Regions from separate parts of the Larkinella harenae genome, predicted to be linked through region 1. Evidence: riboswitches for the same ligand, from Rfam matches in the RefSeq annotation. Region 1 holds a riboswitch; each other region holds the start of a gene.
What was found. Region 1 has a riboswitch for cobalamin ahead of ACYVH9_RS26265 (TonB-dependent receptor plug domain-containing protein). Riboswitches for the same ligand answer to the same signal wherever they lie in the genome.
Positions count from the first base shown of each region.

Region 2: linked by a shared signal. The riboswitch ahead of ACYVH9_RS04670 (ABC transporter substrate-binding protein) and the one ahead of ACYVH9_RS26265 (TonB-dependent receptor plug domain-containing protein) in region 1 are both predicted to bind cobalamin.
Region 3: linked by a shared signal. The riboswitch ahead of ACYVH9_RS04585 (hypothetical protein) and the one ahead of ACYVH9_RS26265 (TonB-dependent receptor plug domain-containing protein) in region 1 are both predicted to bind cobalamin.

Region 1 covers NZ_BAAGWE010000008.1:67,732-78,258, forward strand. The annotation lists gene gyrA (DNA gyrase subunit A) at 1-1,065, shown strand, start outside; gene ACYVH9_RS26255 (tetratricopeptide repeat protein) at 1,147-2,589, shown strand; gene ACYVH9_RS26260 (DUF5074 domain-containing protein) at 3,309-4,418, opposite strand; gene ACYVH9_RS26265 (TonB-dependent receptor plug domain-containing protein) at 4,415-6,334, opposite strand; cobalamin riboswitch at 6,420-6,622, opposite strand; gene ACYVH9_RS26270 (helix-turn-helix transcriptional regulator) at 6,745-7,155, opposite strand; gene ACYVH9_RS26275 (2,3,4,5-tetrahydropyridine-2,6-dicarboxylate N-succinyltransferase) at 7,322-8,140, opposite strand; gene gap (type I glyceraldehyde-3-phosphate dehydrogenase) at 9,216-10,205, shown strand; gene trmB (tRNA (guanosine(46)-N7)-methyltransferase TrmB) at 10,240-10,527, opposite strand, start outside.
Region 2 covers NZ_BAAGWE010000001.1:1,150,540-1,161,066, reverse strand. The annotation lists gene tgt (tRNA guanosine(34) transglycosylase Tgt) at 31-1,161, opposite strand; gene ACYVH9_RS04700 (glycosyltransferase) at 1,334-2,497, shown strand; gene rsmG (16S rRNA (guanine(527)-N(7))-methyltransferase RsmG) at 2,555-3,175, shown strand; gene ACYVH9_RS04690 (hypothetical protein) at 3,247-3,546, shown strand; tRNA gene ACYVH9_RS04685 (tRNA-Asn) at 3,645-3,718, shown strand; gene ACYVH9_RS04680 (hypothetical protein) at 3,916-5,178, opposite strand; gene ACYVH9_RS04675 (hypothetical protein) at 5,740-6,945, shown strand; cobalamin riboswitch at 7,123-7,329, shown strand; gene ACYVH9_RS04670 (ABC transporter substrate-binding protein) at 7,359-8,561, shown strand; gene ACYVH9_RS04665 (FecCD family ABC transporter permease) at 8,558-9,637, shown strand; gene ACYVH9_RS04660 (ABC transporter ATP-binding protein) at 9,637-10,527, shown strand, end outside.
Region 3 covers NZ_BAAGWE010000001.1:1,124,779-1,135,305, reverse strand. The annotation lists gene ACYVH9_RS04595 (PepSY domain-containing protein) at 1-1,530, opposite strand, end outside; gene ACYVH9_RS04590 (TonB-dependent siderophore receptor) at 1,592-3,892, opposite strand; cobalamin riboswitch at 4,172-4,374, opposite strand; cobalamin riboswitch at 4,418-4,625, shown strand; gene ACYVH9_RS04585 (hypothetical protein) at 4,748-5,380, shown strand; gene ACYVH9_RS04580 (TonB-dependent receptor plug domain-containing protein) at 5,384-7,594, shown strand; gene ACYVH9_RS04575 (RNA polymerase sigma-70 factor) at 7,855-8,415, shown strand; gene ACYVH9_RS04570 (hypothetical protein) at 8,493-9,152, shown strand; gene ACYVH9_RS04565 (hypothetical protein) at 9,162-10,382, shown strand.

The sequences.
Region 1 (10,527 bases):
ATGCTCGGTGATGGCAATATCAGTGATCTGTCGCTGATTGCCGACGAGGAAATGTTGATCACGATTTCGCACGAAGGCTATATCAAACGGACACCGTTGACGGAATACCGGGCGCAGAGCCGGGGAGGGGTTGGCTCGAGAGCGGCCAAAACCAAGGAGGATGATTTTACGGAGCATTTGTTCATGGCCACCATGCACAATACGCTGCTGATCTTTACCCAGAAAGGACGTTTGTACTGGCTGCCGGTTTATGAACTGCCCGAAGGAGCGCGTGATTCAAAAGGTCGGCCGTTGGCCAACTTCATCAACATTGAATCGGACGATAAAGTCCGGGCGGTGATCAACGTGAAAGATCTGAAGAATACCGATTATATTAATAATAATTATATCGTTATGTGTACGGAGCTGGGGACCATCAAGAAAACCCTGCTCGAAGCTTACTCCCGCCCGCGTCAGAATGGTATCATTGCCATTACGATCAACGAAGAAGAAGGCGATCGGTTATTGAACGTGTGTATGACCAACGGTCAGAACGATATCATCATTGCATCGAGCGAAGGGAAAGCCGTTCGGTTCAATGAAAACCGGGTGCGTCCGATGGGCCGCACAGCCGCCGGCGTTCGGGGGATTGATCTGGAACCCGGGGTGAAAGCGGTCGGGATGGTGTGCATCGGTCGGGAAGACGCTCAATTGCTGGTGGTGTCGCAGAAAGGGTTTGGAAAGCGGTCTCCGCTGGAAGAATACCGGGTGACAAACCGCGGAGCCAAAGGGGTTGGTACCCTGAAAGTGACGGATAAAGTCGGAAACCTGGTTGGCATTCTGGAAGTGACGGATTCGGACGATCTGATGATCATTACCAAATCGGGAACGGCCATTCGGATGCACGTTGAAGAGGTGCGGGTCATTGGCCGTAATACCCAGGGTGTTCGTCTGATCAACCTGCGGGACGGTGACGAAATATCGTCGGTAACCCGTATTGCCCGGGAAGAAGATGAGGAAACGGAAGGGAATGATGGGATTACGGAAGGTCTCGTAACGGGGCCCGAGGAGTCGGCCTCTGAGTAAATGGCTTGATAATCCCACAATTTATTCAGTACTTTCCAACGTTAATTCAGAAAACAACGTTTAACCACAAATTTTAGTCATATGAAACGACTCTCGTTTTTTCTACTGGCGGGGTTTTTATCAGTAGGGGCATACGCGCAGCAACAACAGGGGCTCGATGCGCTGACTGAGAAAACTTTCCAGAGCGAGAAAGAAAAAAGCGACAAGGCGATCACGGATGAAAAATCATCTGCAAAAGCCAAAACCTGGATGGATCGTGCGAAAACCTACGAAAACATTGCTACGCAGGCCATTAAGCTGGATTCCAATGCCGCAAACGTCGCATACGAAGCCTATCAGAAGGTTGTCGAATTAGATAAGGACAAAAAGGGTGGACCCGGTAAAATGGCGAAGGAAGCAGAGGAAGCGCTGAAAGGCCAGTCGCTGTTCCAGGCGTTTATGAACTCGGGAATCTACAAATACCAGGCGAAGAACTTCAAGGATGCGGCTACGTTTATGCAGAAAGCCGGTGAGATCAACCCGAAAGATACGACGGCTGCTCTGTACGGTGGTATTTTCCTGCAAAGCTCCGACAATCCGAGCGCGGCTAAAACACAGTTCGAACGCTACATCGCCAATGGTGGGAAGGACGTTTCGGTCTACACAACGCTGGTGAGCTTGTACTATCAGGACAAGGAAATTGAGAAAGCCATTGCCACGATCGATAAAGGCTTGACGATTTTTCCGAACAATAAAGACTTGAACACGCAGCGCACGAGTATTTTGGTTACTTCCGGCAAAACGGATGACGCTATTGCGACTTTGAAAGAGTCGTTGGCGAAAGACCCGAACAACTTGAATAACCTGCTGACACTGGCGAACATTTACGACAATAAAATGCGTGAAGGATCGGACGAGTTGAAAAAGCTGAAGGCTTCGGTAAAAAAAGGTCCGGATGCTGCCAAGCAGTTGGCTGATGAAAAAGTGGTCTTGAAAGAATCACAAAATGAATTAACACGTCTGACGGCTCGCCAGAAGAGAGAGCCGAAAAACGCGGATGTGAAAAACCAGATCGCTCGCGTCAAACAGATGATCACGGATTCACAGTCGAAAATTAGCGGTTTTGAGAAAGCTGTTCAGGAGCAGGCTCAACAAGGGCAGGCTGCCGGAAACCAGGAGCAGAAGCTGGCGGAATTGACCAAAGCCGTCGACAGCGACCGGTCAATGGTGAAAGAGTATTACACCAAAGCCTTGCAGGTTGATCCGAACAACTTCGATGCCAACTTCAACCTGGGTGCCGTTTACTTCAACGAAGCCGTGATCATTCGGGATCAGCTTTCTTCGATGGATATGAAAGAGTATCAGGCAAAGGGTGCGCAAATTGAAGGTCAGGTCTGTGGAAAATTCAAACAGGCATTGCCTTACTTTGAAAAAGCAAAAGCCGCGAAGGATTCGGATCAGGATCTGAATGATAACCTGACTAACCTTCAGAATATTCTGAAGCAGTTTGAAGAAAAGAAAATTGCTTGTGTCGAAAGCAAATAACAAACGGTTTCGATTAATATAGTAGAGGACAGTTTTAAAACTGTCCTCTTTTTTTATGCCTATGTTTTATAGCGTGTAGTGATAAAGCAAAAGCTAAATTCATCTCGGTTAGAATGAGGAGAAATGATTGGGACATGAGAGAGACAAATCCAGTTGTTAATCCGCAAAGCTAGGGCTTACCGAAAATTCCACTAATGCATGGTCGTCATGCGCGATGTTTGTAAGGTTGGTTGGATTGCGTTTCAAATAATCTGCATGTGTTTGTGGATTGAATGGCTTGGTTATTTTTGTAGCCTAGCCTCGAAATTGTTCTGTCTTGGATTTGACCAGTATGTGCAGAGAAAAAAGTAATTATTACCGTTCAATAAAGCCAAGTAAATTGAATACTAAAGAGGGCGGGGAATTGAATAACATATGGCGGGCTCTATGAATTCGAAAACCTTAGTTAACATAATATAAATTATACAACAAATATTTTGTGTAATTTTAGAGCCTGAAAATCATGTGTAACTTATTGGTTATTAGTTCATTGTATAAGATAGTGTAGATCAATAGTTTATGGATTCACGTGGAACAATAGGCTGGTTTATAGCTCTATAATGGCACTAAAGTTACTGCTGCTTTGATTTCGATCAGCTCAGCATCAGGTAGTATCAATAAAAAAGCGATTAAAGACCCAAATCGCTGAAGTCTTTAATCGCTTTTTATTCTGCAGTTATTTATTTGAAATAAAATCCGGATGGACCTATCTCGGCTTTGAGGGAATCAATCAGAGTTCCATTGGGCTGGTAGCGAATCACGTAACCGGCCTGTTTAAGCGACGGTGCAAATCCGGCGTAAATGATGCCACTTTGTGGTTCAACAGCCAGACCACTGAACAAGCGATTGATAAACGGCGTGGTGGCCGGAACGCTGGTGTCGGTTACGGCGAATCGGTACAGTTCTCCTTTTTGCTGGAAACTGCTGTCGTAAAAACTGTTGACAAAATAGAAATATTGTTTGTCGGCACTCAATCGAAAAAGACTTGGTGACTTTGTGTTGTCGTTTCCGATTTTAACGCGCGTCTCCACGGTTTTGCTGCTGGTGTTGAAGCGAATTAATTCGTGCCCGGAGTGCACCCACAATTTGCCATTGGCATCGACGGCTACCGGGTTTGGATTCGGACCCATTTCGATACTGGATTTCAATTGATCCGTTGTCGTGTCGATAATTATTAATTTGGTGGCTTCACCCGCTGATCCAGCAAACACTTCAGTACCGACCAGCAGAAGCGACTCTACTCCTTTTACCGCCGGGATTTTCTTCGTGACGGTATTGGTAGTCAGATCGACAACAGCAATATAACCCGGATCTTTATAAAATGTGCCATTGTTAAAATCGCCGGAGACGTCCCAGCAACTCACGTATACTTTATTGGCACTCACGCGAATGGCTGATCGCGGATTTTCAATTTCCGGTGATCGCAATGTCGCCAACGATTTAAAGGTATTGGCGTCGACGATTTCAATTTTATCCTGTGCTGCCGTTGTGTTGTCTACTAGAATCAGCCCTTTGCCGTCAGCTTCAGTGTAGCCCTGCACCCCGCCAGTAAGCGAACGTTGGTTGACCTGATTAAATATATCGTAAGTGATGGAATTTCCGGTGGGTGGCAAATACGTGATGGAGCCGTTGTTGTCTGTGAAATTTCCCGAGTTGATCACCAGCACGCCCGAACCGTAGGGCAATGCTTCTGGATTATTGTTGTCGTTGTTACACGACCAGGTAAATGCGACCAGAACCCCTAACGCCAGTTTGAGCCGACTAGTCGATAGCATTGTTTTCTTCTTCATTGGTTTTTGGTATTCAGATTACAGATTAATTGAATGGCAACGTACCGCCCCGGCATAGCGTTGCGCTTGATGTTTAGATAAACAGTGTCAAAAACGTTGTTGACCTGCCCCTGAATGCGTGTTTGCACGGGGCCGAGTTTAACTGCGGTTTCAAGCAGAATATTTGTCAGCATAAAACCGCGCAGAAACTGAATGTTGTCGAAGGTGATGTATTGGCGCGAATTAACCTGATTCTGAATAGTCAGACGGTTTTTACCCCAGGCCATGTACGCTGATAACCGCCCCACGTGTTTGGGAACATACACGAGTTGTTTGCCAACAATGTCCTGTGAATAGGCATTATAAGCCCGCTCCTGGCTCGAGCGTGTGAAAGCATACGTCAGATTTAGCCCCGATTGCCAGGCCAATGTCTGGTATGCAAGGGTACTGGTCCATTCCAGACCCCGGGAAACGACGAGTTGCAGATTTTCGACCCGATACCCGTAGTCGGGATTCCAATACGACCAATTGTCAATGCGGTTGCGGAAAACCGTTGCTTCGGTGGTAGCTTTCCAATTTTTGTCCGGTGCCCACTGCACGGCCAAACCTGTTTCCAGGTTGAACCCATTCTCGGGTCGTAGATCAGGATTGCCCAGCTCTTTCCAATAGCGTTCGTTTAACGTAGGAACCCGGTAGCTTCGTCCCGCTGAGGCTTTGGCCGTTAAGCTTACTTTGTCTTTTTGAAAAATAAAGTAGTCGGCGCCAACGGAAGGCGTTATGGGGGGATCGAACCGAGTGACAAAAGCTTGCCGCAGGTTGGCCGACAAAAGCCATTTTGCTAATTGAATTCGTAAGAGGGCAAACAAATCCGCCCTATCTTCCTCAATCTGCGGAGAATCGTAACCATCGACGCGGGTCCAGTAATGTGACCATTCACCCCCTATCCGCAGCGTGGCCAGCCCTGACGAATACGATTTGGATAGTTCTTTTTCAATTCGACTGACTAGTCGATCAGTCATTGAATGGCTGGGGTTTCTGAAATTCCCGCGGGCGTAATCAATTATATCACGCGTGAAACCCAGCCGTGCTGAAAGCGTTTGGTTTTCGTAAGTTGTTACTAAACGGTATGATTGGGAACGGGTTCGCTCCCGTGCTGTGGTGTCATTTGGCGAAATAACCAAATCATTGTCGGTCAGCCACATGTTCAACGCGAGCTGATTTCCTTTCTGATTTCGGAAATACAAATCCTGGATCACACCTTTCTGCCGGGTCGTTGAATGTTCGACAAAGTAGTTGCCCCGTTCCCGGTACGGAAAATCATTGTTGAAGTGGCTGAGGTTGGCGTATGATTTGCCCGAAACCTGCCATTTTTTACCAACCGGACTCACAAACCGGATGCCGCCCTGGGTGCTAAAATTACGAAAGCTGGCGATCTGCTGGCCCATTGAGGCAAACAAACCCGGCTGTTGCCACTGCGGATTATTCATGAGCAGGATGCTACCACCGACGGCGTCGGAACCTACGCTACTGGCCGAGGAACCGTATTGAATAGCTACTTGATCGAATCCGATGACGGGCAAAGTTGAAAAATCGGTGGTGCCCAGGGTTGGTTGGTTGATATTAATACCGTTCCAAAGCACGGCGGTGTGGTTGGCGGATGTGCCCCGAAAAGAGACTGTGGCCAGCTGACCAGCACCGTACACCTTAAAAGCCAGGGGTGTATGGTACGTCAGCATATCCGTTAGGTTTTGAAAACGAAACTGTTCCAAAGCCACGGAATCGATGCGGTGCGTTTTTAGGCCCGCCGAAAACCGTTCCGGAGGAGTCGCCCAAACCGTTATAGCCGGTAAGGTTTGGTCAACATTGCTGGTCTGCCCGTTCGCAATCGAAAACGAACTGATCAGTAAGGACAGGAAAATCCCGTCTCTGTACCGCATACTAAGTTAATTAAGTAAAAAGGATCGTCTCTAGATCTCCAGAGAGATTCACAAGCCGGTTCTTCTACACCCGAAAGCGGCCGGTTGAACAGCTGTTAAAAAGGTAGGTCTCCTGACTTACTCCCTGCTTTCGGCCTTCCCATCCGACCTTAGTTTCGGACAGTGGCAAGAAGAGAAAACAGACTTATTGAGTTTACAGTTGCGGGGACAGTGCCGGTCTTACACCGGCTTCCCTATTAAGCCATTCCTGACATGTGTCAGGTAGCGCCTTTTCTCAGAGGCAAAGGTAACGCATTGCGAAGGATTTTCAATCAAACCTTGTAGAGACCCGGTATAGGGAATCACAAAAAAAGTCCTGGGCAAATGGGGTTTGCCCAGGACCATGGAAAGGGGTGTTCAGAAGTCTGTATCTATGAAGGAGAATACTCGCGGAACGTTCCATCTGTATAGAAGATGAGAATCCGCTCTATGGTTTTTTCTTCTATTTTTTTAGCTGTAGGCAATTGTGAAGGGGCTGAATACTGTGGGGCTTCTGCCACAATTTCAGGTTGTGAAACGGTTTTCCTGACTGGTTGTGGTGGTGCTTCGACCGTTCGCGCGTTCACATTTGTAAATGACGGTTGTTCATCTTCCAGTATCCAATCGTAACCTAGTTCGGGAAACCGGCGGATAATCTTCTGAATGATATCAAAACTTGGGCGGTTTCTACCCGATAAGATGTGTGAGATACTTGAACGTTGTACACCGATTTCATCGGCGAAATAAGAAGGAGTTAAGTTCTTGTCCTTCAGTACCTGTTTAATTTTGTCATTTACATTCATAACAAGCTTTTTTTAACAAAAGTAAATTATTTACAATGATAAACAAGCGCAAATTTATTACAAAAGTAAATTATGACAAATGTAAACAAGTGGAATCAAAAAAAGGCCAGCTTACAAATGTAAACCGGCCTTCATAAGATGTAAATTGATGGAGAAAAACAGTTTGTTAAACTGTCACATTATTTTCGCGTAGCGCGTCATTCAATGACGTTTTCAAATCGGTCGATTCTTTGCGTTGACCAATGATGAGTGCACACGGTACGTGGTAAACGCCTGCAGCAAACTCTTTAGCAATACTCCCCGGAATGACGACTGAATTGTCGGGAACATACCCACGATGTTCAACTGGAGATGCTCCGGTTACATCAATAATTTTAGAGCTGCCAGTAATGGTAACACCTGCTCCTAGTACGGCTTTCTTGCCTATATGAGCGCCTTCAACTACGATGCAACGGGAGCCAATAAAGGCACCGTCTTCCACAATCACAGGCGACGCCTGTGGTGGTTCCAGAACGCCACCGATTCCTACTCCCCCACTCAAATGAACATCCTTACCGATCTGAGCACAACTACCTACCGTAGCCCAGGTATCTACCATCGTCCCTTCATCTACATAAGCTCCGACATTTACATAAGATGGCATCAAGATCGCGCCTGGAGCAATAAAAGATCCGTACCGCGCCACCGCTGGTGGAACCACGCGAACTCCCCTTTTCTGGTAATCAGTCTTTAGAGGGATTTTATCATGAAACTCAAAAATGCCTACTTCCTGAGTTTGCATTGATCGGGAAACAAAATAAAGTAGAATAGCTTTCTTCACCCATTCATTAACTGTCCACTTCTCCCCTGCACTGTCAGGCTCTGCAACGCGCAGGCGCCCATGATCAAGTTCAGCAAGAACTTCCTGGATTACTTTTAAGGTTGCCGAATCGGTCAGCAATGTACGGTCCGACCAACAATTTTCAATAATACTCTTGTACTCCATAGTTCAAAAATTTAATTGCACTGTTAATTTATTTTTATGTATTTAATCTGCTGATAATAAGATTATTACGACTCTGGCAGTTTAAAGATTCTAATTGGATTTGTTATAATTGGCACTATACAATTGGCACTATCCTTTCACTTAAAAGGTTCGATTGATAGGGTGAGAAAAAGTGATCAATGTCGTCCTGTATTTAGTGTATGTTCGTAACATTATAATATAAATGCATTATATCAACTACCCTACTTGATTGCTCTAATACGATGAGCCGCCTTATTAATCTTTTGTTAACTACAATTGTTTTTACGCCTATTATTACTACTTCTACAACGGACCATAGTACCATGCTTCTCATACTATTCGTCTGTATTCATTCAATATTTCTCTTCTCGATATTGGCCGCCCGAACAGCTGCCCGCGTTATAGTGTCCCAACCTTCGAAGATTGCATTATAATGAATCGTACCTGTCACGCAGCGATTCATGGTCTAAGTAATTTTATACCTACGTTGGTGATTTGTAATTGAACCAGTAGAAAAAAATGATGGGGTGACAAAACTCTCTTCTGCCCACTTGAAAAAGTTAGAGGAGTTTCTGTATTCATCGTGCCCAATGAGCAAGAGGATTCCGTGAGAGAAGCTAGAATTGAATTTTGCTTTTTGATATACTTTTGACTGTTAATTTTTCACCATAAACTTTCGTTCAATCTATCAGTGTGAAGGTATTGATAATTCAAATGAATAAAAAAGGATTGCTAATAAAAACATGGTAGTTGTAGAGAATAAGGTAATATTCTAATCGCTAGGCGTAAAAAAAGAAAATGTATACTATTAAAATTAGTAAAATGCAGCACTTGTTTTAGTAATTTGCTAACTAATTAAACATTATATACTAATTTTTATACTATTTGACTAATTTAGATTTGCTAAAATACTAATTATGATGTCCGGCTTTGCAGCATTCTTTTTTATTTATCCCTATGCATACCTATTAGAGATGTTCTCTCCCTACCTTGCCCTTTTTCAAATTGTATTAATATCTTTGTAGCGTTCTTGTAACCAATTCTCAAACACACAATGGGCAAAATTAAAGTCGCCATCAACGGGTTCGGTCGCATAGGCCGATTGTCTTTTAGAAGACTTCTTGAAAAAGAAAATGTAGAAATCGTTGCCATCAACGACCTGACTGATAATGCAACGCTGGCACATTTATTAAAATACGATTCTGTTCATGGCAAATTTCAGGGCGAAATCGCATCTGACAGCGATAGTTTAACCATTAATGGAACACGCATTCATGCCTACGCTGAACGCGATCCTAAAGCATTACCTTGGGCTTCTCTCGGTGTAGATGTAGTTCTTGAATCAACCGGCCGATTCGTTGATGAAGCAGGTGCAGGCCAACATTTAACTGCTGGTGCCAAAAAAGTAGTTATCTCCGCTCCCGCTAAAGGCAACATTCCAACTGTTGTTTTAGGTGTGAATGAAGATACACTGAGTGGCGAGGAAACCATTCTTTCCAATGCTTCGTGTACGACAAACTGTCTAGCACCAATGGCCAAAGTCCTCGACGACGTTTTTGGAATTGAGAAAGGCTACATGACTACGGTACATGCTTATACAGCCGATCAAAATCTGCAGGATGCTCCTCATTCCGATCTGCGCCGGGCTCGGGCAGCTGCTCTGTCCATCGTTCCAACTTCAACCGGTGCTGCTAAAGCTGTTGGTTTAGTATTGCCGCAATTGAAGGGTAAACTGGACGGATATGCACTGCGTGTTCCCATTCCAGACGGTTCTGTAACGGATTTAACAGCAATCCTGAAACGGGAAGTAACAAAAGAAGAAATCAACGAGGCCATGAAAGCCGCAGCCGAAGGACCGCTGAAAGGTATTCTGGAATACTGTGTTGATGAGATCGTATCAACCGACATCGTTGGCAATCCCCACTCCTGCATCTTCGATTCCAAACTGACTTCGGCCAACGGAACGCTGGTTAAAATTGTAGGCTGGTACGACAACGAGTTTGGCTACTCAAGCCGCATTGCCGATCTGATTGCAAAATTGTAATATAAAAAGGCAAGGCAACAAAAAAGGCGGGGTTTTACTCCGCCTTTTTGCATTTTAAGTATTTTATGGAATACCCCTTTCGGTAAAAAATATCTTCATACCGGGTCTTAATACCGTAGTGAAGATCATTCATCTCAGACTGATAAAGATTCCGGGTGGTTACCAAATCCGAAAAACCGTGATCTGTTAGGGTAACTACACTGTAGTCAAAAAAATCATCGTGGTCGGTTTTCAGATGCAGCGTACCTGAAGCAGCCAGCACCTCGTGATACAATGCCAGAAAACGGGGCGCGGTCAGCCGGTTTTTAATTTGACTGATTCG
Region 2 (10,527 bases), on a different contig from region 1:
CGACACAAGAAAAACAGGATTTGGCTACCATCAAAGACGTTGCATCAGTTTTTTTGACATATTGCTTTTCCAATTTGTAAAATTTCCAGTATTGATCTGCTCCCGAGCTTGTTTCACTAACCATAAATAGAAGGTAAGGTTTTGAAGGCTGGCTATTTGGGCCCCTAAAATTTCTTCAGATTTGATTAAATGACGCAAATAAGCCTTCGAATAAAAATTACTTGCGTACCCTCCCAGCGCGGCATCAATCGGACTAAAATCGTCCTTCCACTTCTCGTTCTTAATATTAATAATCCCCTCCGTTGTAAATACGACACCGTGTCGGGCGTTTCGGGTTGGCATGACACAATCGAACATATCAATGCCCAGACCGATGGCTTCCAGGATGTTTTCGGGCGTTCCGACTCCCATCAGATAACGGGGTTTGTCCAGCGGTAGAACCGCGTTGACATGCTCAATCATGTGGTACATTTCTTCCGCCGGTTCGCCCACGGCCAACCCCCCGATCGCATTTCCGTCCCGCTGTTGTTCGGCCACAAATTCAGCCGATTTCAGCCGTAAATCTTTGTACGTGCTGCCCTGAACAATCGGAAATAAGGTCTGCTGATAACCGTACTTGTCCGGTGTGCTGTCGAACCGATTGATGCAACGGGTTAGCCAGCGGTGGGTCATTTCCAGGGAAGCGCGGGCGTAACTGTATTCGCAAGGGTACGGGGTACACTCATCAAAAGCCATTATAATATCGGCTCCAATGGTGCGCTGGATATCCATAACCCCTTCCGGTGTGAAGATATGTTTGGAGCCGTCGATGTGTGATTTAAAGGTGACGCCTTCTTCTTTTATTTTACGGGTTCCGGACAACGAATAAACCTGATAGCCTCCACTATCGGTCAGAATAGGATGATCCCAACCATTAAACCGGTGTAAACCGCCCGCCTTTTCCAGAATATCCAGGCCGGGTCGCAGGTACAGGTGATACGTGTTTCCCAGAATAATTTCGGCCCGAACATCGGTGAGCAATTCCCGCTGGTGAACCGCCTTAACGGTTCCTGCCGTTCCGACGGGCATAAAAATGGGGGTTTCGATGCTACCGTGGTCGGTCGTAATCACCCCCGCGCGTGCTTTCGACTGTGGGTCGTTAGCCTGTATGGTAAATTGCATGGTACTTCGTTCAACAATCTTTTGAAACCGCAAAGGTCGAAAGTCCTACGCCGAAAATCAAAATCTGTATATTTGCCCGCGTATTCAAATTCTGTTAATCAGCTATTTATTTCCAATTTTGGTGGTCGTCATTGTATCGGTTGTGTGTCTTTTTGCAATAAGCGTACAACTTTTGTACATCCTGGGTGTTTTTTCAAGAACCGCATTTTACCGCGATCCAAACGAAAATTGGTCACCATCGGGCGTTGCACCCATCGACGGACAGCCCGGTGATCCGGCCGTTAGCATCATTGTCTGCGCCTGGAACGAACTGGAAAATCTGCGAACGTTGCTGCCACTGCTAGACGATCAGGTCTATCGGACCTTTGAAGTGCTGATCATGGACGATCGCTCAACTGACGGTACGCGGGAGTTTCTGGAAAAAGCCGTCGAGCGGTTTGAGCATGTACGGTTTATTCGAATCGACCGCGAGCATGAACACGTTACCCCCAAGAAATACGCCCTGACTACGGGCATCCGGAATGCTACGCACGATGTTGTTCTGCTTACCGATGCCGATTGCCAGCCCGCCAGTGAGTATTGGCTAGCCGGTATGGTCAATCAGTTATATACACCCAAGAAAGAGATCGTACTAGGTTTTGGGCCGTACAAACGGCGAAAAAAGCACGGCTGGATCAACCGGCTTATCCGGTACGAAACTTTGTTTACGGCCGTACAATATTTTTCGATGGCGCGCATCGGTTTACCTTATATGGGTGTTGGCCGCAACCTAATGTACCGTCGTTCGCTGTTTCTGGCCAACAAAGGCTTTTACTCGCACATCCGTGTTTTGGGGGGCGACGATGATTTATTCATTAACGAAGTGGCCACGTCTCGTAATGTAGCCATTAGCCTGCATCCCGCAACGTTTACGTATTCGAAACCGAAGGAAACTTTTGCGGAATGGTGGCATCAGAAACAACGACATTTATCGGTTGGGAAATACTACAAAACCCGCAATAAATTCTGGCTGGGGCTGCTATCCCTAACGCACGTACTAACCTGGCTGACGGGTCCAGTGATTGCCCTGATTACTTTCCTCCGTCTACCCAGAGAAGGACTTGCAGCTTTGATGAGTCAGCCGGAGGGTCAACTTTTGTTGGTTGCTACCGGCTTGTTTGCCTTCCGCCTATTTGCTTTTTGGGGCATCGTTGGGCGCATCAGCTACCGATTGGGGCATACCGTCGATTGGATCGCTATTCCGTTTCTGGATGTCGTCATGGGAATTTATTACACGGTAATGGGCGTTGTCACCCTACTTCCACGGAAAAAAAACCGTCGGATGACCTGGAAATAAAGGCCGCCAGAAGCCATTGCAAACCGCCGTCATATCATTTATCATGCATTATTACCATTGGACTTACTAAAAAAATACTTTCCGAAACTGACGAAGCAGCAACTGGAGCAATTTGCGGCTTTGGAAGAGCTATACCGTCACTGGAACGCTCAAATCAATGTGATATCCCGGCAGGACATCGATTCACTGTACGAGAAGCACGTGCTGCATTCGCTTGGCATTGCCAAAGTAGTTGACTTTGTTCCGGGCACCGAAATTCTGGACGTCGGAACAGGGGGCGGTTTTCCGGGAATTCCGCTGGCGATTCTGTATCCGCTAGCCGACTTTCACCTGGTCGATAGCATCGGAAAAAAAATTAAAGTAGTAACCGAAATCAGCTCGGCGCTCGGATTGACTAATGTTCGGGCGGAACAGGCCCGGGTGGAGCACCTGAAAAATACGTACGATTTTGTCGTCAGCCGGGCGGTGACGCGTCTGAACCCGTTCCTGGGCTGGGTTCGCTACAAGATTCTGAAAACGGGTAACAATAAACTCCGGAACGGCGTTTTGTACCTAAAAGGCGGAGACCTGGCCGAAGAACTGGCCGAGATCAAGGATAAATACCGGATTTACGAACTATCCAATTACTTTGATGAACCCTTTTTTGAAACTAAAAAGGTCATTTATATCCCCAAATAGTTGCAGCGCTGGGTTTTCCGGTCCAAACCGTTGACGCACGTTGAACAATCTTACTTACTTACGAAACGCACATGGCAGAAATTTTCAAATCCAGCAGCTTTAAAGACCCCATCAAACGCGACATTGTCGAGTTCAACGAGAAAGGGGTCACTTTCCGCGTCAATAAATTAATTGGCGGAACCGACAACTTTGTGTTTTACGGTGACATTTCCGGGGTTGAGATCGATAACGGCATGTTTTTTTCGACAATCCGTATCATTCCTCGGGCCCGTCCCGAAATTGTGATCAAGAATTTCACGCGCGGTGACGCCCGCCAGATCAAGGAGTTAATCCTGGCGCGTGTTCCTTCTCTTGGCTCATCGGCTTTCTAAGAGCCGAAATCTTTCAGATTTTTCGAGAAAAAACTTGCAAGAGTTCATTGCGTCTCTTACTTTTGCACCCACAATAACCCACTACGGCGGGTTGCAATTCCCGAATAGCTCAGTCGGTTAGAGCATCTGACTGTTAATCAGAGGGTCGCTGGTTCGAGCCCAGCTTCGGGAGCCCTGAATACCAAGAGGTTACAACGTTTGTTGTAACCTCTTTTTTATTGATATCACAGCAACGTCTTTGTAGCAACGCAAGTATTTGAAACGATGGTAGCACCTGCCGAAAACTTATATTGCCATGCTGAAAAGCGAGTCTATTATGACTCATTCCGGTAATGTTTCGGGTTTTACAAAGCCCAACAGTTGGTTTACTTACCACCAATAAGCAGCAATCATATCACTTTTCTTACTAACTAATACCAGGGCTTTGTCGATCGGTGGAAGCAGTTTTACCACTATTCCTACAACGGAAATGGTGGGCAGGAAGAAATTCGCTGACAAAAGTATAAATAGCGCAAAATTCCGTCGGTAATTTAGCCGCTGGATGCATTTTTTATAAAAAATCACAAAGCCAATCAGCAAAGCCACAAAACCGTAGGACAAACTTCGGGTTAAATCCCCCACCGAAAAACTTGCGACCCCAATCGCCACGATGCCTGTGCAGTAAACCGTAAGTATCACCCTATTCTGTTTCATCCACTTCAGCGGGGCGAAGATCAAAAGCCAGGCAAATTTATAGACGAGCACGAAGCCCAGAATATTGGTCCAGGTGAAGGATGAATCCCGAAACCGGATCAACAGGGCTACTCCACTCTCATCTCCGGAGGGCGTTTTCAGGCCCAGAAAATATCCCAGCAACAACCGAATCAGAAAATAGACTCCAAAAGAAAGAACGTAGGGCCAATCGCTTGATGCAAGTAACGGATACGGCTTTTTGAAATCCGCAGCAACAATTTTATGATAAACCAACGCTAGCAAACCGCTGAAAATAGCGCGCTCATCCGTAAAGTATGCCGCCAGAAGACACAACAAAATAATAATTGAACTACGGCTTAAAAGACTAAAAACAATAAAGGTGAAAGCAATGCCATCGTTCCACAAATAGGTATCGTGGAAAAAACTTTTGCCCGTATACAAAACGGAGAAATTGCAGGCTACCAGCGTAGCAAATAACTTATCATTTGAAAACTTAAATACCAGGCTTAAAACACCTACGAAAAACAGGAACCCAAATACATTATTAATGATATACAAGCTAAACATTTTGGTCAACAGGTTCGTCGCAGGAACATAATGCACCAGCAGGGTTGGTATAAACCGGAACGCTATTTTCGACGAATGTGAGCTGACCTCCACCTGCTGGGGTTGAAAAGGGTTCTCGGCTTGTCTACTCAATGACTCATAATTCTCCAGAATCAACTGGTAGGAAGGTGATTCTTTTAACGCTTTTTCCGAAAAATTCAGATAATTCGGCATCGAGGTGACAATGCAGTAGGCCGTACAGAGAAGAGCAACATTTATTTTCCAAAAATTACGCTTGATGACAAAGGTTATCATCATACTCAATGAGGCCATCAACTTTTTCAGTAAAATGACGCCCTGAAGCCAGTTCGGTACTTGCAAAATAAATTTCATATTTCTACATCTATTATCTACTTGTTCAATTTGTATTTTCCTACCTTGACTTTATGCTATTTGATTTCCTTTTTTCAGCGCAAACGCTGTAAGCTTTTCCCAACGATGAATAAACTAAACCTTAAGTAAACTTCTCAAAATAAATTAACAAGCACAGTACAGTTTTAAGAACACGGCTTGTAGCCAAACAAAAAGTGCGGAAAGAAGACGCACGAAGATAAGTGTTTTTAATGCGTGTTACTGAAGGCCACACCTCCTGATCCCACAAATAACTACCTAATTTATTATTCGGGAAAATACTTAATTTTTTTACCAAAACCAATCTCCGCATTCAGGTTGCGTAGGGTATGAATTGAGATGCATTCTGTAGCGTCAATGCGAGTGGGAAAGTCGGCGTAGCTGCACCACGATATGCCATTGTCGAAGAACTAGCCCTAATAGCTATTTCTACCAAAAGGGCTGTTTTTTTATGACAATCCAACGGATGTTTTTTTCTTGGGGTCAAGGATAAACCAAGTGCGCGGTCACTTGTCCAATGTGGAAAAAAATGTAGCTTACCATATGTTTCGCCTGAGTCTGTTTTTCGCCCTGATCGCTACCTGGCTGTCTGCGTGCAGCAGTGGAAAAACAGCGCTTAATCGGGGTACTTTTGATCTTGCTGTTCAAAAAGCCTCCCAACGGTTGCAGCAACCGCACGGCCCCTTCAAGCGGGGTTACAGGTTGGCCCCTCTAATTCTGAAAGAAGCCTTCGTGCATGCGTACAACCAGCACCAAACCGAAATCCGACGACTTTCTTCGGCAGCAACACCAGACCGTCATGAACCCTTTCGATGGGAAGCCGTTTTTCGGGAATATACCCAACTGCAAACCCTGACCGATAACGCCCGGCGTGGATTTGCCCCGCGTGGGAGCGCCAAGGAATGCGAAGCCTGTACAGAGTGGTTGCGTGCCTATCCCTCTTCCTACCTGGATCGGCAAAACGAAGTTCGCAAGCTGGCGGCTGCCGACCGGTATTCGGTGGCCGAGCAAGCCTTTACATACCGCGAAGAAAACCGTTTAGCAGCTAAAGAAGCCTATTTGAACTACCGCAAAGCCATGGATTGGGTTCCAGATTTCCGGCTGGCTTACGCTAAATCCGAAGATGCCTTGCCTTTTGCGATCCTGCGGGTTGTCGTCGAACCGATCAGCCCAACCGACGAAATTAGCCCCGGCGACAATCGGGAATTGCAGGACCTGATCTTTCAGCGCATTGACCGCAACCCCACCCCTTCCACCTTTGTCCGGCTTTACCTGCCCAGTGAACAGGCTGGCGATGGCTTCCCGCTTCACCAGGCCATCCAGATGCAGGTAACTGATTATTCGCCCTTCAACGAAAACATCACCTCATCTTCTACCACCATCTACAGCAATCAGTCGTATAAAGTTGGCGAGAAGAAAATCAACGATTCGACCAAAGTCGATATCATGGAGAAAGTAAGTGGCACCCTGACAACTCATCGGCGGGAAATCAGCGCGGGGCTGGACCTGCGGATGCGGGCCCTGGATACCCAAACGGGAAAAGTCTTGTGGGAAGAACCCGTCTGGGAAAACCGTAGCTGGGTGACGGAATGGGAAACGTTCAGTGGTGATGAGCGGGCGCTCAACGGAAGTTCGCTAAAATCGGCCAGTCTTTTTGCGCCCTCCCGCTGGCAACTCTACAATAACCTGCGCGACGACCTGGCCGATGATGTGGCCCGCCGACTGCGCTCGAAATACGCCCGCGACTAAAAAACAAGAATGGCTGTAGTGTAACCGAAACTTCCTCAAACCGTTGCGTACGCCTTTTCTGCTCGGCCAACAGAATACTACAGCAACGCTGATAAGTTCCTGCGACGCCTGACGACACATTCCAGAGCCCGATTGACGCCCTACGGTTTATTTATCGTACCTTTGCCCCAAAACTACAGAGGTAACTACCGGTTTGGTGCCAAACCGGTTTGTTTTAATAGGGAATCCGTCGGTTTGCCGACTTGGTGAAAATCCGGAACAGTCTCCGCTGCTGTAACCCCACTGTCTGGGCTGCTCACTCAACTGTGCCACTGTTCGTTGCTGAATGGGAAGGCCGTGGGTTGCCGGGGAAGTCAGAATACCTGCCTCAGTAGTAGCACGCAACAGCTTTCGGAAGAAAGGCTTGTCTTTTTATGATTTCACAACATTCGCTCAGCCTGAGGAAACGTCTATTCCGCAGTTGCTCTCTATTTCTGGTTGCTTCTCTATGGAGCCTGGGAGGATCTCCGGCCAATGCCCAGTCGCTCCCATCAGCTTCTCAAAAAACCGCCGTTTCCGCCAACCGGGTCACCATTCAACACGCGCGGGGTTTCACCATCCAGTATTTCAAGACGTACAAGCTCGTTTCAATCATCAGTCCGTTTGAAAAAACGGCGGATACGTTACGGTATGTGCTGGTACAACGCGGCACCCCGACCCCCAAAGGCTACGCAACCAGTCAGGTTATTCAGATTCCGCTCCGGCGTATGGTCGCCATGTCATCCATGCACGTTGGGTTGGCAGGCTTCCTGGGTGCCGAGGATTTGATTGTCGGCTTGGGAAATACCAAATACGTATCGTCACCCAAAGTGATTCAGCGAATCGAGTCGGGCAAGATTCAGGAAGTCGGCCACGATCAAACGCTCAACGAAGAACAATTGATTGCCATGCAACCCGATTTGCTGATGGCGATGGGAAGCCCCAATGCCCGCATGGATCGTTACCGCACGCTTCGGAACGCGGGCATTCCGGTACTCATCAATTCCGAATGGGTGGAAACAACCCCGCTGGGACGGGCCGAATGGGTCAAGCTGCTGGCTGCCCTGCTCAATAAAGAAGCGCTCGTCAATCAGAAATTTGCCCAGGTCGAACGAGAGTACAACCGGCTGGCCTCGTTAACCCGAAAAGTGGCCCGCAAACCTACCATTCTCAGCGGAATGAATTCCAAAGACGCCTGGTTTGTGCCCGATGGCGACAGCTACATGACCCGGTTTTTTCTGGATGCCGGAGGTAATTACCCGTGGGTTAACCGCCGAACGACGGGCAGTCTTCCGCTGAATTTTGAAGCGGTCTATCCCGTCGCCCTGAAAGCCGACTGCTGGCTCAACGTCGGCCTGATGGGAATTGAATCAAAACGGGATGTCCTCGCCAAAGACGCACGGTATGCCGATTTTAAAGCGTTCAAAACCGGTCAGCTCTACAACTACAGCAAGCGAACGAATAAGCGGGGCTCCAACGATTTCTGGGAATCGGGCTCCGTCAATCCGCATACCGTGCTGGCCGATCTGATCAAAATTCTGCATCCTGATCTGCTGCCTACCCACCAACTCGTATACTACAAGCAATTGAACGAATGACAACATCTGCTGTCGACACCCGGCACCCGACACCGGCTCGCCCCTGGCGTCAGCTATTGCTGTTGGGGCTGGCGGGGCTGGCATTTCTTTTTTTTCTGCTGGATATTACAGTCGGGTCCGTATCCATTCCGCTCAAAGAAGTAATCAACATCGTCTTTGGGCAAGGTTCGGAAAATACCGCCCAACTCTACATCGTACAAAAAATTCGCCTGCCGAAAGCCATTACGGCGGTGATCGTAGGCTGCGGCCTATCAGTCAGCGGCTTACAAATGCAAACCTTGTTTCGAAACCCGCTGGCGGGACCTTCCGAGCTGGGTATTACCGCCGGTGCGGGCCTGGGCGTAGCCCTGGTAATGCTGGGTGGTAGCAGTAGCGCCAGCCTTTACGCCATCCGGCAACTCGGTCTTTCCGGAAGCTGGCTACTGGTCGTCATGGCATCGCTGGGATCAGCGCTGGTCCTGCTGCTGGTGCTAACCATCGGGGGCCGGTTACGTGACAATATCGTGCTGCTCATCGTTGGAGTGATGATAGGAACCATTACACTTTCGGTCATCAGCATCTGGCAGTATTTCAGCCAGCCCGAACAATTACAGGAATACCTGATGTGGACCTTTGGCTCTCTGGGGGGCGTTATCGGAACGCATTTGTACGTCTTGGCAAGCGCGGTGGCGGTTGGTCTTTTGCTGGCTTTCTCCTCATCCAAAGCGCTGAATGTCTTGCTTCTGGGCGAAAACTACGCCCGAAGCATGGGTTTGAGCGTGGGTTATAGCCGATTGCTGATTCTGGCCAGTACGAGCCTGCTGACCGGCAGCATCACGGCCTTTTGTGGCCCCATCGGTTTTGTCGGGATCGCCGTTCCCCATCTGACCCGTTCTCTGTTTGATACCGCCAACCACCGCCTTCTGATTCCTGCCACCTGCCTGGTCGGGACCGTCCTGCTGTTGCTCTGCGATTGCCTCGCACAACTGCCCGGAACGCAGGCGGTTTTGCCCATCAATATTGTGACCTCCCTACTGGGTGCGCCGGTTGTCATCTGGATTATCGTGCGACGAAACAACTTACGCTCTGCTTTCTGATGAACGATTCACAGCCTTTGTTGAGCGCACAAGACCTGTCCATTGGCTATACCAGCCGACGACACCCCCGTCAAACGGTGGCCGAATCGTTGTCGCTGGATTTATGGTCGAGCCAGCTCGTTTGTTTGCTGGGTCCGAACGGAGCCGGAAAATCCACTCTGATGCGAACCCTGGCGGGTCTGCAACGGCCCTTGAGCGGTCATATTTCGGTCATAGGACAGAATCTGACGGATTTAGCGGCTCCTGAACTGGCGCAAACCTTGAGTCTGGTTCTGTCCGAGCGGGTCGATGCCGGCAACTTGCTGGTCCGGGAACTCGTTGCGCTGGGCCGAACACCCCACACCAACTGGCTGGGCCAACTGACCACAGCGGATAATCAGAAGGTGCAACATGCCATGGAGGCAACCGGAACCCTCATTTTTGCGGACCGCCGGTTGCAGCAATTAAGCGACGGGGAGCGCCAGAAGGTTATGCTGGCCCGGGCGCTGGCGCAGGATACTCCCCTGATTTTACTCGATGAACCAACGGCCCACCTCGACCTCCCGAACCGGGTGGAAATGATGCGGTTACTGCACCAGTTAAGCCGAAAAACCCGCAAAGCGATTCTGTTATCCACCCACGAACTGGATCTGGCGCTGCAAGCCGCCGACCAGTTGTGGCTGCTCGACTCCCGAGGCAGCCTGGCAACCGGAACACCCGAAGACCTGGTTTTAACCGGGGCGTTTGAAGCCACGTTTGACAAAGAGGGCTTTTTCTTCGACCGAACAACCGGCACCTTTACCATGCACGCTGAAGAACAAGGCCCTGCCATTGGGCTACTGGGCGACGAAAAGCTGACTTTCTGGACGCGCCGGGCGCTCCGCCGGGAAGGCTTCGTTGTGGAGCAACCA
Region 3 (10,527 bases), on a different contig from region 1:
CGTGCGACGACCAACGGTTTTCACCGGCTGCTTTCCTGTTTTAAATCGTTTTTTACGCTTGCGCCGGAGCCATTTTGCCGTTAGAACCAGCCCCGTTACACTAACAACGGTACCCCCCAGCATCAGAAACCCGACGACAAGATCCCACAAAGGACGCTTATACACCAGAAATCGAAAATCCAGACTGTGCAAACCGTGGTACAGCCAGCGTTCCAGACGGCTTCCGTTTTCGTGTTTCAGAACCAGCTGCCCCGTTTTCAGATCCACGTAATACCAGCTCTGGGCCGGGTTATCAATTTTGATGCGCAAAACCGGTAGCCTCTTTTCCTGCTTTTTTGAATAATAATAATCATCATATTCCGTCAGTGTGCGTGCTTCCAGCACGGGTTTACCGGGGTTAAAAGCCGTCAGCTGAGCCACCAGTGGACCAGTCGGAAACTGCTCGAATGGAAGCGCACCGGGATCATCGGCGGCCAGCAAGCGGGTATGAAAATCATCCTGATAAGCCAGGAAGTACGGGCGGCCAAATAGCTGAACCAGGTGCATTTCCTTAAGCAATAAATGCGGCTGAAACAGGACCGCAGCCCGCGCCGGAGACACCGTAAAACCCACCGGATTCAGAGGGCCGCCCGACCAGGCTTTTAATTCCGTCAGCCGCCGTTCGGGATCAGGTCCAAATTCAATCGGACTCATGGAGAACAACCCACTCAACGTCCAGGTGAACACAAAAATACCAAAAGCAAATCCGGTGTAATGGTGCCAGCGAAACCATTTTTTCCGGTAAGGGCTGAACGCCCAGGCATTGGACCGGTTTCGTTTGTACCGCACAACTCCCATCACCATACCGGCTACGCACATCACCGTCCCCACCAGCGACAGCCAGATCACGACCTGACTCCATACCGGGCGGTTTCGGATCAGCACGGTTGGGTAAATCCAATGCGGGATCGGCCCCAGCCAGGCCCAAAACCGTTGGCGGGCGTTGAGCATCTGCACAGCCTCACCCGTATGCATTGATACGTAGACGTACGTCCGGGCGGGATCATCCATCACAAAGCGATGCACCTCGGGCAGATACCCCTGCGAACGGTGGGCCGCCATCCACTGATCGATCTGGTGCAGCGTTTCGACGGAAGCGGGTCGGCTGGTGTTGTGCACAAACGCCCGCGCAATCCGCCCCGCCAAAACCGTATCAACCAGCGGCAGAAGCTCGCCCGTATCCGCATAAACAGCCCTGTGCTGATTGGACTGGGTAACAATTCGGTAGACGGGTCGGTCGAGCAGCATCCCCAGCCGAACGGTTTTTACGGTATCGGTCATTCCGGCGCGGTCTAAAGCCTGCTGTGGAGTCAGTTGGCACGAACTCAGATTAGCCGGCGGAAGCTGCTGCAAACGCTGGTGGTATTTCATCGTCGGGAAGCCCGCGTACATCATCACGAAGCCCGATAGAAACCAGATGACGAAAAGCAGGCTCAGAGCAAACCCCAGGTAACGATGGGTGAGCAACATCCACTTGACGAATGTCTTCATGGGCGGTTTTCGGTTTTGAATCACCGGTTCTCTGTTTGGAAAACCGGTGATTCTTCTACGTTTACAGACTGTATTTCAGGGTCAACAGGTAGTTGCGGGTGGCTCCCGGATAAAACTGGTTTGTAATGATGACGTTGTTGAAGTAACGCTCATTGAGCAGGTTGTTGACGTTCAGGCGCAGGCCCACCCGCCCGATGCGGTACCCCACGGCCCCATCCACAACGGTATAAGCGGGCAGTACATAGGTATTCGCGCTGTTGGCGTAGGTATCGCTCATGTAGTTTGAACCCAGCCCCAGGCTCAGCCCGCGAAGTACGGTTTTGGGCAGCTCATAATTAACCCACACATTGACCATGTGTTTGGGCGCCAGCACCGCCGTGTTCCCGGCCACGGAATTAACATCACTCCCGGCAAACGGCAGATATTTAGCCTGTGTAAACGTATAGCCAGCTGTTATGTCCAGTCCGGCCAGCGGACTGCCCTGCATGTCCACCTCAAAACCTTTTGATTCGGCGGAGCCAATGCCTTTGAACACACCGCCCGGCAGACTTTCTACCTGGTTGTCCTTGCGCATGTAATACAATGATCCCGTTGCCGTCCAGCGTCGTGCCAATTCCAGACGGCTACCCACCTCGGCCTGATAGCCGGTTTCGGGATCGAAAATTTCGCCGTTGGGTGCGATCCGGCGCGACGGTTTGAAGTAGGTTGAATACGACCCGTAAACCGACAACGACTGAATGGGCTGATAGACCAGGCCCAGGCGGTACGTCAGGGCCGATTTTGAAATCGGTGTTTGAGCACCGCGCTCCGTCACGTTTCGGTCGGCATCAACCTTGTCGGTGTAATAGACGCCCTTGAAACTGTCAAACCGCAACCCCACCAGCGCCTTGAGTTTATCCGAAAACCGCAGCCAGTCCTGCACGTAAAAACCGTGTACGGTTTCGTCGGACGCCCGGTACTGCGTCGTCACATAATCGATATAACCCTGATTCAGAACCGGATTCTGTACGGCAATCTGGCTTAATCGGCCCGGACCAAAAATGGTGGCATTATACGTTTTCCGATCCAGCACACTGAGCGAATATCCCGCCAGAATTTTCTGTTCCACCGGTCCGGTAGTCAGGTCATAAGTCAGTTCGAACTGGTTCTGAAGGGGTTTGGTAATGTGGTTGAAATACAAAGGTGAGGTCCGTTTCAGGGAATCGCGCCGGGCGTTGAACGTCAACTGTTCGGTCGAAAAATAGTCGATATTGTCGTGGGAATACGACAGTTGATTCGACAGACGCAGGTTGGAAGTCAGTTGGCGAACATACTGTAACTGGACATTGTAATTGGTATTCTTCAGGAAATCCGCCGGATCGTTGTAGCGGGTATTCATATCCATTCCCGGCGAGACGAGGCCACCGGGCAACATCGGGATTCCGGTATCGGTAGCGTAGCGGTCTTTATTCGCGCCGAGCGTCAGGTAGAAATAATCCTTTTCGGTGGGCGTATACTCCAGCGCCAGGTACGCGTTGTTGGTGCTCACCGCCGACTGCCGGAAACCGTCCGTGGCCGAAAGACCGAAATCGGCCCGGTAGCGCAGTTTTGAACTCAGCGCACCGCCCACACCCGCCCGCATCCGCCGGGTGTTGAAGCTCCCGTACGTGGCGGAGAAATCGGCTTTCTGCTCCGCCGTCGGCCGCTTCCGAACGATATTGATGATTCCGCCCAGGGCCGAATGGCCAAACAACACCGATGCCGGACCTTTCAGCACTTCAATCCGTTCCACATTCGCCAGGTTGGTGCTGGGCGCGCTGGTCGAAATGTTGTGCCGTTCGTCGCGGACCCCATCCACCAGCAGCACGAAGTTGTTGAATCCCCGAACCGTAAAATGCTGAAAACCGCCGTAGGTGTTGTTGGCCCGAACCCCCGTTGTGTTTTTGACGGCTTCGCCCAGTTCATCGACGGCGCGCTGTTCGATAATACGGGCCGACACCGAACTGGTCGTAACCGGCATGTCCCGGGTGGGAATAGGGAGCTTATTGATGGAGGAGTAAGCCGAGCTGTGAACCGACGTGACAGTCACTTCCGAAAGTTCGTTGGTGCGGCTGTTCAGCTGATAACGGAGTACAGTTGTTTCATGAGAAATTACAGTAATGTTTTGTTTCTGGGCTTCGTAGCCAATTCCACTGGCGATGAGCGTGTAGGTGCCCGACGGTACGCGTTTGAGGACAAACTGGCCTTCTTCGTCGGTGGAAGTCCCGAGGCCGGTTCCTTCCAGCCGGATAGTGATGGCCGTCAGGGGTTCGCCGGTGTCGGCCTGAATCTGCCCACGAATAATACCGGTGGCCGACTGGCCCCATACGGTTTGGCTAGCCATCGAAACCAGTAACACGAGTTTCGCAATCGGCCTGAGAAAACAAAAAAATGAAGCGAATGGGCCACCAGGTCGCGGGTGGTCAATGGGGTGCTTGTGCATAGCTTTTAACTTGAAAAAATAAGTTTAAAAGTCTCTGCCAGCATTTCGTCGTGCGAGCGGGAAGGAGCAAACGGGCAATGGCTACCGGTGCTTTGGGGAACGCAGCACCAATCCGTTTTGGCATACGCATACACCAGCCGGAGAAAGCCAATCTTGACCGTGCTTCAGACCGCGAAAGCATTGTCAGCAAGAAAAAAGGCAGGTCTCCTGACTTGTAACCTGGCTACCGTCCTTCCCAGTTTTTCAAACCAGTGAACATCAAGCGTGCGAATCACGCCGGGTAGCTAGTGTGTGCGTTACTTACAGTTGCGCGACAGCTCGGGATTTACACCCGATTCCCTATTAATCAGCGGTTAAGCCGAACCATTTTCCTGTTGGAGAAATGAAGTAGATACTTACTGGCGCAAAGGTATGAATAAAATTGTACTTTTGCGGCTGCTTACGGGTGCGCTTCCATCGCGAAGCGCTTAAAAGGGAATCCGTCGCACTACCCACGTAGTGTTAATCGGAGCAGTTCCCGCTGCTGTATAGTTCAACAAAACGTTTTGACCGATTTGCCACTGTTCCTTTATCGGGGATGGGAAGGCGTCAGAACTGAACGAGCCAGAAGACCTGCCACTAAGCGTTTTATCCGGTGTGCTTTCGGGAAGAAAAGCAGGCAGGCAGTTGATTGAGTGCGCCCCGGCGGGCGGCCACTCCTGCATTGCGTTTGCATTTTTCGTGGATGGCCACCGGCTCAAATCCCTGTAAACGCACATGATCAACCCACTTCTTCTGGATTCGCTGCTCCTGGGTGTGCAGCATTCCTTCGAACCCGACCACATGGCCGCCGTGTCGGTGCTAGCTTCCGAAAAACGCAATCATCAGCAAATCTGGCGCATCGTCTGGCGATCGTCGCACTGGGCGCTGGGCCATTCGTTTACCCTCATTCTGTTTGCCTGTTTTATTCTGTTGTTAAAATCGGCCCTGTCGCTCAACATCGCCGAACAGGTTGAACTCGTGGTGGGGCCGCTGATGATCTGGCTGGGCCTTGTGGCCATCCGGCGCAATCACAAACCTCAGGAGCCTGAAGCTACCCCCTCCACTTCCCCCAAACCGGTCAGCCGGTCGTTCTGGGTCGGCATGATCCACGGTTTGGCGGGCACGGGCGGAGCGTGTACCGTGGCCCTGACGCTGGCGGCCCGCGATGCATCGACAGCGGTCTGGATCATTGTGCTGCAAAGTGTAGGCATCATCGCTGCCATGACACTGTACGGTTGTTTACTGGCTTTCTCGCTCACCCGGGTCATTGACCGCTGGCAGTCAGCCGTTCGTTTGATCAATTATGCCGTCGGTATTTTTTCCATCGCCATCGGCGTCTATACCTTATTCGAAGTCATTCCATCTTAGTATATGAAACAACGATCTATCGATCGATCTACCCGTTGGTTCCCGAGGCTCACCTGCCTTTATCCGGCACTAAGTATACTCTCTCTTACGGCTTTACGGGCCCAGTCGGTTTCCCCCGACAGCCTTCGGCAAAGCGACCTGAGTGAAGTAGTCGTAACGGCCACCCGTTCGGAAATCAGACGCGACAAAGTACCGCAGCAAATCGCGGTTATAACCCGACGTGACATCGAGCAGACACCGGCCTTCGACGTCACGGATCTGGTCAAGAAATTGACTGCGGTCAACATCATTCAGTATCCAAACCTGTCGTCGGGGGTTGGCATCCGGGGATTCCGCCCCCAGTTTTCGGGGCTCAATCAACGGACATTACTGCTCATTGATGGCCGACCGGCGGGGGCCTCCAACCTGTCTACCATCGGACTCAATCATGTGGAACGGGTCGAGGTTTTGAAAGGGCCTGCATCAGCCTTGTACGGGTCTCAGGCGATGGGGGGCGTTATCAACGTCATTACCCGGCGATCAACGGGGGCCATCCGGGGTGGTGCCTTCGCCGAGTACGGCTCGTTTCAAACGTATCAGGCCGCGGGAAACATCGGCGGGAATCTCACCAAACGACTTGATTTTGATGCATCGGTCAGCTATCTGAAGCGGGCGCACGATTACAGGCTGGGGAACGGGAATCTATTTCGGAATCTGCTCAAAGGCGATCAGGCCGTCAAGTATCCCCCTAATCTATCGCCCGAAACCGTCGACGACCGTAAAGATGACGGTTTGAGCCGTCCGAACACGAAGCTTACCTATTATTCTGGAACCCTACGGGCAGGTTACCAGGTGAACTCCCACTGGCGGGTCGATGTTCGGGGCGAAAAATTTACCGCGAACGATGTCGAATCGCCGGGTGATATTACATACGGAATCACGCAGGCCAGTCTCAAAGATGTGGACCGGCAGTCGGGCGAAGTGGCGTTGAGCGGTCAGATTGGTCCGCACAAACCAACCCTGCGCGTCTTTACGGCGGAAGAAAACAACTTCAATCAGACGACAAATGTAGCGGGGAAACCGGTCACTCCTTTTCTCTCCGCCAATACCGGTAACCGCTGGCAGGGTATTCAGTTGAAGGATAGCTGGCAGTTGGGGCGGCACCATCTTACGATTGGGTACGATTACCTGAAGGCCGGCACCCAATCCCGCAGTTGGAGCAATGCCGATACCGAACGAGCGCCCACGCAGCCCAATTACACCATTCGCTCGTCAGCTTTTTACGCGCAGGGCCTGCTCACATTTGGGCAAGATCGGCTTACACTACAACCAGGTCTCCGCTACGATAACATCACCTTCGCCGTGCAGGAAACTCCGCTTTTAACCACGTTTAAACCGGGAAAAACCGCAAACCCATTCATTAGTCCCAGCCTGGGTGCTGTGGTTCAGGTGCTGCCCGGTTTGCGGATGAAGGGCACCGTGGGACGGGCCTTCGTCACGCCCGATGCGTACAACGTCGCCGGATACTCCGAAACCCGTACCACGACCGGACGCATCACCATTACCAGCGGCAATCCAAATCTGACCAATGAAAACAGTATTAGCTATGACCTTGGCCTGACGTTCAGCCGTCCGAAAATCGGTTTCAGTGCGGCCATTACGTATTTCAATACCGATGTCCGAGATCGGATCGCCCGAATTGTAACGCAGGTTAACGAAAAGCAGCCAAACGGGGATGTTATCGTGGCCCGGGCTACCTACGTCAACGCAGCCGATTCGGATCTGAGTGGGATTGAAACCGAAGTTAGCTACGATTTTGGTGCCTTGACGGCGTATCGGTACTCCCTGCGGCTATTCGGCAACGCGACCTCAATGCTCTGGTATTCCGAAACCCTGGTCAGTACGGATGGGAATACGACCCGCCGTGACATTGCCAACGTGGCCCGAATGAACCTGAACGCGGGGCTGGAATACGATTCGTTCAAAGGATGGCGAGCCCGGCTGCTGAGCCGCTACATAGGACACCGGAAAGACACCGATTTTACGGATGCGGCCAATCCGGAAATCGAATATCCGGCGTACCTGGTGCTTGATCTGAGCACTTCGTATACGCTGGCGCAGCACCATACGGTGAGCCTCCAGGTGACCAACCTGACCGACGAAAATTATTACGAAAAGCGGGGCTATAACCTGCCGGGCCGGGCTGTTTCGCTGCGCTATCACTTTACCTTTTAAACTGGCAATGCCGGGAAACGTTCCGGACGGTTCAATTCGATCGGGTCCAATTACCATACTGCTACCTCATTCAGCCAGGCGCCTGGTGAATGAGGTAGCAGTATGGAACGCCGACAGTTCTTTATTTCTGGACTAACGGTTTCGATCTGGACGGGTTACGCAGCATGCAGACCCTATCACACCGGCTTTTGCGAATCATAGCCGGTTACCTGCTAATTAATTTAGAATAATTCTAGATAAAATAAAGCAGGGTACTATATTTGCGCTTTCTTCGCCCCGGTATGTACGAAGCGCCACCCCATACGACCACTTTCAAAATCGATGAACAATCGTTTCGAGATATCTATGGGCGGCATTGGGAATCGGTTTTTGCGGTTTGTTACAACAACCTGCGCGATGCAGAAGTATCCAAAGGCATGGTGCAGGACATTTTTAAGTCGCTCTGGGAACGCCGTGACGAACTGGAAATTACGGTTTCCATCGAACGATACCTCCTCCGATCCGCCAAATTCAAGGTGTTCGAATACCTGCGCAACAGCAAGATTCGGCAAGAATATACCCAGGAGGCTATTAGCCGTGCATATACGGCCGATAACGGCACCGAAAACGACATTTTCTACAATAGCCTGAAAGAAAAAATTAACGGTCTGGTCGAAACACTGCCCTGCCAGTGCCGGAACGTGTTCAAAATGAGCCGCGAACAAGGCTTATCAAACAAAGAGATTGCCATCTCGCTATTGATTTCGGAGAGGGCCGTTGAATACCACATTACCCGTGCACTATCCACCCTGCGCGCCAATCTTTCCGAATACTTCACCTAGTTTGTCACCACGGCTTACGGTTAACGCTTATTTGTGCTACTTTTACTCAAAGCATCTATTCGGCCGAAAGCGCATTCATGAAGATCAGCAGGGAGCTTATCGAAAAATACCACCGCGGACAATGTACGCCCGACGAACAACAGGCGGTTGAAGCCTGGCTTTTCGATGACGACACGACGCCAGACCCGGTTTTGCTCCTACCGGTTGGCGAAAGCAAGTTTACGGTTCAGCAGGAAATGTGGCAGGACATCGAAAAAGTGCTTCCTTCCCGGCAAAAAAAGTCCTTTTCGGTTACTTACTGGCGACAGGCCGCGGCCGTCTTGCTTTTTTTCCTGGCCGGAGCCACGTTTTTTTTTCTCCACAATCAGACCGAAAGCCGCGGGATTATTGTTGTCACGAACACGTCTGAGACGGCCAATAAAGACCTGCACGAGAGCGCTTATTCGATTTCCGTTGGCCCGAAAAGTAATGTTGAGATCGACACCCAAACCGGTCGCATCGATTTTTGCGGGGCTATGATGATCAATCCCAAACACGACATTGAGTTAACCATCCAGGGAGTCTGCACCCAACCCGACGAAAAAAGCGAAAAAGTGGTACTGAAAAAAGGCCAGAACTACATTGCCTTGAACTACGGCACAACGGCGACCAATGAAGTGATCGTTCTGCCGCAAGGTTCTCTTACGGGCCTGCCGCCCTTGATGCAGCGACAGCTCATGATGCAGTTTGATATTTGAACCGAACGTATGAAGGGGAATTTCTGGAACGGCTTCGTTGCGTTTTTTATCTTTTGGGGGCTTGTTCAACTGATTGGCTGTACGCCCGAAAAAAAAGACAGCACGCCGGATCACAAGAAAAAATACAGTCTTTACGTGATGATGAAGGACGGGGCCGAATACCTCGTTCAAACCGATACCCTCGATTCGGGTTTTATGGATCCGCTCGCCCAGGGCACCCGAGTAACGCCTTCCCGCCTGTTTTACGAGCTGATTGTGCACCAGAACCAGTATTATCGGCTGTCCTGGAAAGACAGCAAATTCCTCCGTAATACCGTTGAAAATAAAGAATTTAAACAAACCGGAAGCATTCAGCTTACAGGCCAATGGAGCGTCGACAACTACAACTGGCTCGGCGATACACTGCTGATTCTGGGTCACGACTTTCGGCAATCAGAAGTTCGCTACGCCAAGATTACGCTCGATCATCTGAAAGCACAGGAAGGAACCGTCAACCTGCCCAAGCCCACGGATGGTTTTAATTCCATGTCCATCGGTTTTTCCACGTTCTTGAACGGCGATCTCTACCTGGGCTACACGTATCACAAAACCGGTCTGAATAGCTACACCACCAGCGACACCCTTTACGTCACGCAGTTGACGTACCCCGGCCTGAAAACCGTCCGCACGTTCAAAGACAGCCGCTCGACCTACCCCGGGGGCATTAACACCCGTCAATCGCATTTTTTCACCGACGAAAACGGCGACTTTTACTTCATCGCGTGCCCGGGCATCGCACTGGGCGACCATCCCTCCAAACCCACCGGCATTTTTCGCATCCGAAAATCGGACGGCGCACTCGACCCGGACTATTTTTTTAACCTGTCGGCTTCCCCAATTCACAACCACGGCTACGGTTTTTGGTCCATCGGCCACGGCAAGGCCATTGTCCGTACTGAACGGAAGGCGCTTTTTAGGGGGATGCAGGACCACTACCTGGTTCCGCATTTTGATTTTTACGTGCTGGACCTGGCCCGACAAACCACAACCCGTCTTAACCTGCCACTTGACAAAGGCACTGCCCGTAACTGCGTACTGATGGAAAACGGAAGGGTTTATATCACCCTCAACCCCAACACTGAGGACAGTTACGTCTGGATTTATGACCCCGCAACGGGTTCGCTCCGCAAGGGACTTCAGTTTGACAAGCAGGTCGATTACGTCATTCGCTTGGATCGACTCAACTCCTGACCAATGCGGGCGTTGTTCCTCTCTCCCCGTTTGTACTTCGTTTTCAAATAGCCGGAATCGACCGGAACGTCGTATTTGCTGACGCATTTCCTGCCAGACGAGCGCTCTCACGAACCCGTCTTCACCGGTCCCGCCAAGGATTCAC